Regions from separate parts of the Photobacterium sp. NCIMB 13483 genome, predicted to be linked through region 2. Evidence: riboswitches for the same ligand, from Rfam matches in the RefSeq annotation. Region 2 holds a riboswitch; the other holds the start of a gene.
What was found. A riboswitch is a leader RNA that binds a small molecule or an ion and turns the genes downstream of it on or off. The one in region 2 is predicted to bind thiamine pyrophosphate.
Positions count from the first base shown of each region.

Region 1: another riboswitch for thiamine pyrophosphate. It lies ahead of thiD (bifunctional hydroxymethylpyrimidine kinase/phosphomethylpyrimidine kinase); the one in region 2 lies ahead of thiB (thiamine ABC transporter substrate binding subunit).

Region 1 covers NZ_PYLV01000002.1:322,811-328,478, forward strand. Annotated here, with positions in the region: gene C9I86_RS03435 (deoxyguanosinetriphosphate triphosphohydrolase) at 1-806, opposite strand, end outside; gene C9I86_RS20370 (YHYH domain-containing protein) at 961-1,053, opposite strand; gene C9I86_RS03445 (hypothetical protein) at 1,461-1,682, shown strand; gene C9I86_RS20375 (YHYH domain-containing protein) at 1,859-1,939, opposite strand; gene C9I86_RS03455 (ATP-binding protein) at 2,040-2,474, shown strand; TPP riboswitch at 2,684-2,784, shown strand; gene thiD (bifunctional hydroxymethylpyrimidine kinase/phosphomethylpyrimidine kinase) at 2,893-3,735, shown strand; gene C9I86_RS03465 (ABC transporter ATP-binding protein) at 3,725-4,492, shown strand; partial or broken gene C9I86_RS03470 (ABC transporter permease) at 4,563-5,282, shown strand; gene C9I86_RS03475 (ABC transporter substrate-binding protein) at 5,353-5,668, shown strand, end outside.
Region 2 covers NZ_PYLV01000013.1:35,190-40,857, reverse strand. Annotated here, with positions in the region: gene leuC (3-isopropylmalate dehydratase large subunit) at 1-125, shown strand, start outside; gene leuD (3-isopropylmalate dehydratase small subunit) at 139-741, shown strand; gene C9I86_RS11680 (DUF547 domain-containing protein) at 863-1,645, shown strand; TPP riboswitch at 1,674-1,790, shown strand; gene thiB (thiamine ABC transporter substrate binding subunit) at 1,899-2,897, shown strand; gene thiP (thiamine/thiamine pyrophosphate ABC transporter permease ThiP) at 2,910-4,517, shown strand; gene thiQ (thiamine ABC transporter ATP-binding protein) at 4,510-5,232, shown strand; gene C9I86_RS11660 (PhoH family protein) at 5,310-5,668, opposite strand, start outside.

The sequences.
Region 1 (5,668 bases), on a different contig from region 2:
AATTTTTTAAATATTGGTATCACATCATTCATTCTTAATAGATTAAGTTCTAGAGCATCCTCTACATCTAGTATTTTATAACAAATATCATCAGCGGCTTCCATTAAATAAGCTAATGGATGTCTTGCGTAAACATTATCACCAAGCTGTAAAAGACCTAATTTATCGACTACAGTATTAAAAACATTAACTTCAGTTTGGAATACATTAAATTTATTTTTTTCTTGAGTTAATTTATGGTTTGATTGCCATGGATATTTAATTAACGCACCTAATGTTGCATAAGTAAGTTGTAAACCACCATCTTTATAATGATTTTCTAATTGTGAAACAATTCTAAATCCTTGAGCATTACCCTCAAATGACATCAGATCACTCTTTTGAGCTTCTGTTAGTGAAGAGTCTAATGAATGTTCATTTTCAGTAAACCATTGTCTTATTGCATATTCACCAGCATGCCCAAAAGGAGGGTTACCAATATCATGAGCAACACAAGCTGCTTGGATAATTGATGAAAAATCAACAGCTGTAATATCACTAGGTAATTTATCTTTTATTCTAACCCCAACAGCTAAACCAAGGCTTCGACCAACACTACTAACTTCAATAGAATGAGTAAGTCTATTATGAATATGATCATTAAAAGATAATGGATGAACTTGGGTCTTTCTTGCTAACCTTCTAAATGAAGCAGAAAAAACAATTCGGTCATAATCTCTATAATATTCAGTTCGTATACCATCACCATCATCACTATCAACACCAAGACGCTGACTAGTTAATAACTTATCCCATTGCATTTCCATAAAATATTCCTTAAATATAAAATTCTGATCGCTACTGGCACTTTATTTTCACTTGTAATAAATAATGAAAATTCAAAGAAATGACAGCCATATATTTTATATTTTTATGGCTATCCTGTCTTTCATGTTCAATATTTACAGATAGAAAACAAATTTAATGGCAGTGATATACACCCGTTTTGTGATTTGTATGACAACCATTAGAGTTTGTACCACCTGAATGGGCATTTGCCACACCTGACAACATTAAAGAGATAAAAATACAGATAGATAGCTTTTTCATTACATTACCTTAGAGTAAACTTTATGGTTTATTTTTTGAGAAATATACAACCAATGTAATAACAAAAAAGAATGGAAAACTATTTTATAGGTTTATATCAAATAATATACACAAAAGGGAATAATTAAAGGTCAAATATCACCTATTCGTATTATGTTTTGCTACTGAAACAATATTAATGGTCGTATTTAAATACGACTATTACAAAAAAACAGGACACCCATATATTTAACACTTTTATGACTGTCCTATTTTTCTCAGTAGAGAATAAGCATTAGATAGCAGCTATTGACGCTTTATATAAAGATACAAATTACGACATATGTAACAATGCACTACAATATGAGAAACAAACTAAAGAATAATTTAAAATGGCAACAACAAGTATTAGACTAGATCAAGAATTAATAGCCAAAGCGACAATTAAAGCCAAAGCCCTTAGCCGAACAGTACCAAAACAAATAGAACATTGGGCAAAAATTGGAGCGATAATGGAAGATAATCCAGAATTATCTTATGAGTTTGTAAAACAAGCAATTATGGCTAAAGCTGAAAAAGAGATAGGTCAATTAGAGAGTTATCAATTTGACTAATATAACTCAAATTTTACAGACTCCCACCTTTAAAAAAGCGGTAAAGAAACCACAGGCAGCAAGCATAGGACAGCCATATATTTAATATTTTTATGGCTGCCCTGTCTTTCATATGTCTTTCATCTTTCTAAAGCCCACACTTGTAACCGTCAAGATGTGCAGATATAAAAACGAATTTAATGGCAGTGATATACGCCTGTTTTGTAGTTTGTATGACAACCATTAGAGCTTGTGCCACCTGAATGGGCATTCACCATACCAGACAATATTATTGTGTTTTTATGGAATAGCGCAAATTTTCAATCACCAACATAAGTTATTATATTTTCAATAACGGTATAACCTGCGATTGAAAATATGTCTGAAAATAATTTAATTTGTGTCCTTTATGGTAGTTCAAACACTGGCAAAACCACCTCACTGCGGCTTTTAGCAAAGAAATTAGAGCAAATAACAATACCAAGTATCACTATTCCAAATGAGGATGATTTTGCCGTAACATTCATTCTAAAGAATAAAAAAATAGGCATTATTACGGGTGGCGATGACCGAGGTGCTATCGAATCAGGTTTAACACAAATTAATAATAATCGTCGCTGTGATATTATTTTTTGTGCCTCAAGAACTAAAGGTCAAACAACTGATTTCTTAAATGAAACATTTAAAAAAGAAGAATTACGCTGGATTACAAATATGTACGTCTATGGTAATAATGACGAACAAGCGTTCCTTTGTAATCAATCGGTTTCTGATTTTCTTTATAATTCATTGCTATTAGAATTAGCAGTATAACAAATCAAAATAAGCACCGAAAAACTGACACCTATCTCATTTATAAATAGTCAGTATCAGCTTCATATACCAAAAAGCCACACGCCATCACAACAATAAAACATTCACCAATTTAATATGTTATGTGTTAACAATCTCGCGTAGTATTCGTAACGTGTTATTTCTTAATAAAATAGAGTGACAATTAAATTATTCTGAATTAGGATAATTGCCATTAGTCGGGGGGCGTTAAGCTGAGATCACTGTAATGGTGGGACCCGTTGAACCTGAACCAGTTAAGACTGGCGGAGGGAACTAACTATCAACGGATTATCAACGTTAATAGATGCAAGCTGAGTCAACTGCACACTCTCATGCCGCAGTTTACACTTCCCCGCTTGATAACTTGTTCCTGATGCTAACGCGTAAGGAATGAAGTATGTCACACAACCCATCATCGCATCACACAACTACCCCTATTGTATTGACGATTGCAGGATCAGACAGTGGCGGCGGCGCAGGTATTCAAGCTGATATTAAAGCTATTTCAGCAACAGGCAGTTATGCTTGCTCGGTTATTACGGCGATTACCGCCCAAAATACGCAAGGCGTTAGCGGCATACTTGCCATTCCTCTTGATATGGTTGAGCAACAGCTGGACGCCGTATTCAGCGATTTAAATATTCAAGCAGTCAAAATTGGCATGCTCGCCGACAGTGATATTATTCGACTGGTTGCTACAAAAATTCGTCATTATCAACCAAAATTTTTAGTCATTGATCCAGTGATGGTTGCCACAAGCGGTGATGTATTATTACAACAACATGCCATTACTACCCTCAAAACAGAATTACTGCCACTGGCTGATATTATTACCCCTAACCTACCAGAAGCTGCTGCATTAACAGGTTTAGACATTCCACAATCACTGGCTGATATGCAAGCGATGATCAGTGCGTTACGGGAGATTAATCCTCATGCAGTGTTACTCAAAGGGGGGCATTTAGAACAAAGTAGTGATAGCACTGATTTACTCATTCTCGCCACTGACGTTATCGAGCTCACTACCCCTCGCATTAACACCAACAACACTCACGGCACGGGTTGTACCCTATCTGCGGCTATCGCGTCTTATTTAGCTCAAGGCGATGATCTTACAACGGCAACTACCTTGGCTAAACGCTACATTACCGCCGCCATAACCGCTGCCGATGAACTCAATATCGGCCATGGTCACGGCCCTGTGAATCACTTTTTTGCAGGTCATCATCATGTCCGTTGATCTGGAAATCACCATTACTAATGGCAGTTTACGCTATCACTCCAGCCCCCGTTCAAACACAAATAATGCGGTAATTGAAAATCTTAATCTAACTATTGCCGCCAATAAATGGACTTGTCTGGTGGGAAAAAGTGGCTGTGGTAAAAGCACCCTGATCAAGTTTTTAGCCGGATTACTCAACGAAAGTACTCAATGGCAAGGTCAACTAACGATTTCAGACAATCAGCCTTTAACAGGACGAGTCGCTTATATGGCGCAACAAGATCTGTTATTGCCTTGGTTAACGGTATTAGACAATGTTTGTATTAGCAGTAAGTTCGGTCATCACGATTCAATACCCAATTTAAAACAACGGGCAATGACATTATTAGAACACGTTGGTTTAGCAGATAAACATCAACTACTACCACAACAATTATCGGGTGGTATGCGCCAACGAGTCGCACTTGCAAGGACGTTATTACAAGACCAGCCGATTGTATTGATGGATGAACCTTTCTCCGCATTGGATGCAGTCACTCGTTATCGCTTACAAGATCTGTTTGTAAAATTACTCAAGCACAAAACCGTGGTGCTGATAACTCATGATCCTCAAGAAGCAATTCGATTAAGTGATCAGCTGTATATTTTGCAAGGCGAACCCGCTTTCGCAACGGCATTATCGTTGCCGCCAACATTGCCACCACGGCGCTTTGATGCTGAATCAGCGAACCACCAGCAACGTATTTTTGACATATTGGCACACGATCATGACTGATATTACCCGTTTAATCGCTACCAAATCGCCGCGTCAACAGCGGCACCCACAGCGTGAACTTGCAACACCGATACGATTACTGATCAGTATTAGCGTGCTACTTGGGTTATGGCAACTCACCGTGATGGTGTTTCACTTGCCGAGCTTTATTTTACCGCCACCACTGGCTGTAGCGCAGCGGTTAGTCTCCCGCTATGACGTTCTGTTAAGCAATACATGGGTGACCAGCCAAGAGATCATTCTAGGGCTGATACTCGGTTTATCATTAGGGTTATTTTTTGCCTTACAAATGCTGCTGTTTAAGCCCGTTAAACGATGGTTATTACCGTTATTGATTGCCAGCCAAGCCATCCCTGTATTTGCTATCGCTCCGGTATTAATGCTGTGGTTAGGCTATGGCATTGGTTCTAAAGTAGTAATGGCAGCGTTAATTATCTTTTTCCCTGTCACCACATGCTGTTATGACGGCTTACGCAATACTCCCACCGGTTACCTTGAGTTATCCGCCACCATGGGCGCGACCAAATGGCAACAACTTAAATATATTCGCTTTCCTGCTGCACTACCGGCACTAGCTTCTGGCATTCGAGTCGCGGTGGTTATTGCTCCGATTGGCGCAGTCGCTGGCGAATGGGTGGGCGCGAGCAAAGGCTTAGGTTATTTAATGTTGCAAGCCAATGCACGGATGATGATTGATGAAATGTTTGCCGCGCTATTTATTTTATCACTGTTATCAATATCGCTGTATTTCATCACGGACAGATTATTAAAACGCCTGATCCCGTGGTAACCGTAAACCCCGCTTAAATAGAAAATTGTAACCAGTACTCATTTAATACTTAATATTTAAAGGATCTATTGTGAAACGTATTTTGTTAATTACTTCAACAATGTTATTGCTGTTTGGCCTATCGGTGAGTGCAGAAGCTGCAACCGCTTCCCAAAAGCTCACCAAAGTAAGCCTAATGCTTGATTGGTTTGTTAACCCAAATCATGGTCCGATTATTATTGCTCAAGAACGCGGGTATTTTAAACAGCATGGAATCGAGGTTGATATTCAGCAACCTGCCGATCCATCATTACCACCGAAATTAGTCGCCGCCAATAAAATCGATCTTGCCGTTTCTTATCAACCCAATTTAACGATTGATGTCGCTGCTGGCTTACCTCTAATTA
Region 2 (5,668 bases):
GTAATTTTGAAGGACGTCAGGGACGAGATGGTCGTACCCACTTAGTCAGCCCAGCCATGGCGGCGGCGGCGGCATGTGCAGGACACTTTGTCGATATTCGTCAACTTGAACCAGTATCGGCATAATAAGGACATAACTATGACAGGCTTTACTCAACATACAGGGTTAGTGGTACCGTTAAATACCGCCAATATTGATACCGATGCCATTATTCCAAAACAGTTTCTTCAAAAAGTAACCCGTACTGGATTTGGACAACATTTATTTCATGATTGGCGTTTTTTAGACGATGGCGGTCAACAACCTAATCCCGATTTTATAATGAATGCCCCTCGTTACCAAGGTGCAACCATTTTACTGGCTCGCGAAAACTTTGGCTGTGGATCATCGCGTGAACATGCACCATGGGCGTTAGCCGATTACGGCATTAAAGTAATGATCGCCCCTAGTTTTGCTGATATTTTTTATGGCAATTCAATCAATAACCAAATGATCCCTGTTCGTCTTACAACGCCACAGATTGATGCGTTATTTGATTATGTAGCAACCACTGAAGGGGCAAAAATCACCGTAGATCTAGCGGCTATGACAGTAACAGCGAACGGTAACCAATATCCATTTGAAATTGACGAATTTCGACGTCACTGTCTATTAAACGGATTAGATAACATAGGCTTAACCCTGCAATACCAAGCGAAAATTGCTGAATATGAAGCTAATATTCCTACTTATCTCACTTAAATTAACTAATCTTAATACTAATGCCTGTTAATCTCAGGCATTAGTATCGCCCTACTCGGCTGTAATAAATCAGATATCATTACGGTCTTCTGTTGATATCTCTTTTTATAACAGGTTCAGTATGCGTATTGTGTTTAGCTTATTGTTGATTTTCGCTTCTTGGTCTCTATGTGCCGCCCCGAAAGCGGATCTATTACCTTATTGGCAAGATCAGGTGGCCAGCAATCAACGCGATATCAATCATCACCCATGGCAACAATTATTAACTAAATACTTAGTTGTTAGCCCACAACAAACACTGTTTCGTTACAGCGCAGTGACTCCCGCCGATAAACAGCAATTACAGAATTATATTAATCAGTTAGCTAAACTTGATCCGCGCCAATATAATCGTAATGTTCAGTTTGCTTATTGGGTGAATCTTTATAATGCACTCACCGTCCAATTGATCCTTGATAATTATCCGATCACATCAATTACTAAACTCGGTGGTTTTTTCAGTTTTGGCCCTTGGGATCAACCCATTGTGACCATCACAAATAAAACCTTAAGTTTAAATGACATTGAACATCGTATATTACGTCCGATTTGGCGCGATCCTCGCATTCATTATGCGGTTAATTGTGCCAGCTTAGGTTGTCCTGACTTACTGCCTCAAGTATTTGATAGTCATCACCTTGATCGACAACTCAACAATGCTGCCAGCCGTTTTATTAATAGTAATAAAGGGGTACGTACCAACTCAAAACAAACAACTTTATCGTCAATTTATGATTGGTATAGCGTTGATTTTGGTAATCAACAGGCCTTATTGCAGCATATAAACCATTATCGAGTGCATAAAAAAATCAATGGCGATAACATTAAATTTGATTACAACTGGCAGTTAAATCAGAAGCTATAACTTAGTACAAGTTACAGGTACAATGCTCGTGTTCTCATTGGGGAGCCATTAGGCTGAGATTGTTGTTATTATCTTGATTGATATAGCAGAACCCATTGAACCTGAACCAGGTAATGCTGGCGTAGGAATTGAGAAACGCATGGGTATTTTACCCCTGTCTAGCTGCTATTACAGCATGCTGCTACTACCTCTCAAGCCTGTGCCGCTCTCTCTTTTTATTTTGTTCGCAGGATGCTGACATCAGGAGCGCATAGTGAAAATCAGTTACACACTTTTACCGCTAATATCGATAGCGTTACTCTCAAATAACGTCTTGGCGGCCGATAATACCCTTAATGTTTATACCTACAGCTCGTTTTCATCCGAGTGGGGGCCTGGACCTATTATCAAAAAAGCCTTTGAAGCCCAATGCGATGGTTGCAAAGTTAACTTTGTCTCTTTAGAAGATGGCGTATCAATTCTTAATCGAGTTCGTTTAGAAGGCAGCCGTAGCCAAGCGGATATTCTATTGGGGCTTGATAACAACCTGATGACTGAAGCTAAACAAACGGGATTACTGGCAAAACAACATGTTGATCTAAGTAAATTAACCTTACCTAAAGGTTGGCATGACGATACCTTTATTCCTTTTGATTATGGCTATTTTGCGTTTGTTTATGACAGCACCAAATTACCCCATCCACCCACCAGTTTAAAAGCGCTGGTTAACGATCAAAACATCAGTGTCATCTACCAAGATCCGCGCACCTCAACCCCAGGTCAAGGGCTGATGTTATGGATAAAATCAGTGTACGGCGATAAAGCGACTGCCGCATGGCAACAACTTGCTAAACACACAGTAACGGTAACAAAAGGCTGGTCAGAAGCTTACAGCATGTTCCTTGATGGTGAAGCTGATATGGTATTGTCTTACACCACCTCACCGGCTTATCACATTATGGAAGAGCATAAAAATCAGTATAAAGCGGCCAACTTTAAAGAAGGTCATTACATGCAGGTTGAAGTTGCCGCCAAAATGAAAAATAGCCCACATCCTAAACTAGCAGATCAATTTATGCAGTTCATTGTCAGTGATGGGTTTCAATCTCAAATTGCGACCCACAACTGGATGTATCCTGTTACTAAACAACCACTGCCCGCCGCATTTAATCAATTAAGCGTGCCAGATAAAGCATTAGAATTTAGTGCTGATGAAGTGGCTCACAAGCGTAAAGAATGGATTCGAGAATGGCAGCAAGCGCTGACCCAATAATGGCATACCGTTGTGAATAAACGTGTAACTCAACTTCTGCCCGGACTATTAAGTGTCGGGCTTATTTTATTACTGGTGATCGCCGCGATCACCAGCCTTATACTTCATGCTGGGCAATGGCAACTGAGTAGCTTATGGCATGATCCTTATCTACGTCATGTGACGCGATTTAGTTTTTACCAAGCCTTGCTGTCTACTTTACTCAGTATTGTGCCTGCAATTGCGATTGCTTACGCACTATCACGACGCAATTTTATAGGTAAACAACTGTTATTACGTTTGTTTGCGATGACGCTAGTGATGCCTGTATTAGTGGCGGTGTTTGGCTTATTAGCGATCTACGGCAAAAGCGGTATCATTAGCCATGGGTTAAGCTGGCTCGGATTACCCCGACTAAACATTTATGGTTTAAGTGGCATTTTACTGGCACATGTGTTTCTCAACTTACCATTAGCGGTACGCTTTTTACTCCAAAGTCTAGAATCAATTCCCTATGAACAACATCAATTAGCCGCCCATTTAGATCTTCGTGGCTGGTATAAATTCAAACTTGTCGCTTGGCCTCGGTTACGTCAACAATTGCCCCATGTGGCGGGGCTTATTTTCATGCTGTGTTTTACCAGTTTTGCGGTGATCATGTCACTAGGGGGCGGTCCTAAATCAACCACCATTGAACTGGCAATTTACCAAGCGATTCGCTATGACTTCGATCTTGCTACTGGTGCTATTTTAGCACTGTGGCAAATGTTACTTTGTGGAGGATTAGTGTTACTTAGCCATCGCTTTGCCAAACCACTAGCAACCTTTAGTGCCTCTGTGGGTAAAAATGTGGTTAATTATCAAGATAATTGGCGTGCAAAATGGTGGGATTGGAGTTGGATCGTGGCTGCAATATTGCTGGTTATCCCACCAATTATTGCAGTTTTTGTTGCTGGATTAAACCGTCAACTGCCGCAGTTATTACAACAACCGGCACTGTGGCATGCAGTCGCTAATTCACTTGAAATTGCGGTCATGGCATGTAGCTTAGCGTTTGTTTTTGGCATGATGATCTTACTCGCGAGTCGACAATTACGCTTAAATAAACAACGTTTGAGTGCCGATAGTATTGAAATGATCGGCACCATTATTTTAGTTACTCCAGGGCTAGTATTAAGTACCGGTATTTTCTTATTACTGCGTCAATATACCGATGCCTATGGCGCTGCTTTTTGGGTTGTAGTAGGGGTTAATGCTTTAATGGCACTGCCTTATGTGATCAAAACCCTTAGCCAACCCATGCTGCATATTGCTCAACAATACAATACGTTATGTCATAGTTTAGGCATGCGTGGTTGGTCTCGATTACGACTTGTAGAGTGGCGAGCACTGCGTAAACCGATTGCACAGTCATTGGCTATCAGCTTAGTATTGTCACTGGGTGATCTTGGGGCAATTGCTTTATTTGGTAGCCAAGATTTTCAAACGCTACCACTGTATTTATTCCAATTAATGGGTAGCTATCGCATGGATGGTGCTGCTGTGGCGGCATTATTATTGTTATTACTCAGCTTAGGTTTATTCAGCGCGATTGAATATTGTTTCCAGCCTCGGCGTACCAAAGGCAAACACCATGCTTGATATAAACCAATTATGTTATACCTATCAACCTCAACGCCAACATGAACATCCTATGCAGTTAAGCTTTAACTTTAGCCTTCAACAAGGTGATATTGCGGCGTTAATTGGTCCAAGTGGTGCAGGGAAAAGTACCTTATTGGCGCTTATTGCGGGGTTTTTACAGCCACAACATGGTGATATAACCATCCACCAGCAATCAATTATTACGCTTGATCCTGCTCAACGGCCATTATCAATGCTGTTTCAAGAGCATAATTTATTTCCGCATTTAACGGTCTATGAAAACATTGCTCTTGGCGTTGATCCTCGTCTTAAATTGAGTACCCAGCAACGCCAACAGGTACATGATGCAGCAGAAAAAGTGGGATTAACAGCGTATTTACCCCGCCTACCCGAGCAACTATCTGGCGGACAGCGGCAGCGGGTGGCATTAGCGCGCTGTTTAATTCGACAACGGCCTTTATTATTGCTTGATGAACCGTTTTCGGCACTTGATCCTACGTTGCGTAACGACATGCTACAGCTGGTACAGCAACTGGCTCAGCAGCAAGCCATCACCGTATTAATGATCACTCATAGCCCTGATGATGCTAAAAAAATCGCCAATAAATGCATCTTTATTGATAACGGAGAAGTGAAAGCATTTGGGGAGATTGATGCGCTATTAACCCCCCCCCAACAACCAGACTTACGTCATTACTTAGGCTTAGCGTAATAACGGCCATAAACAAAGCCGAGCTCAGTATGTTATCCCTAGAGCTCGGCTTATATTATTAAAACAACAACGATGACTTAAAGATTTTCTTCCGCAAATTCAGCTAAACGACTTCGCACCACACCATTAATATAAATATTGGCGCTACCCTCAAAATGTTTAAACCGTTCAACAATGTAAGTTAATCCTGATGTTACTGGTGATAGATAATTGGAATCAATTTGCGCCAAGTTACCCGAGCACACCAACTTAGTCCCCTCACCACAACGGGTAATAATGGTTTTTATCTGTGATGCAGTTAAATTTTGACACTCATCAAGCAGCACAAAGGCATTTTGAATTGAACGTCCACGCATAAAGTTAATCGATTTAAATTGAATATTGGCTTTATCAAAAATATATTTCATTGAACCATCAGTGCAGACATCATGCTTAT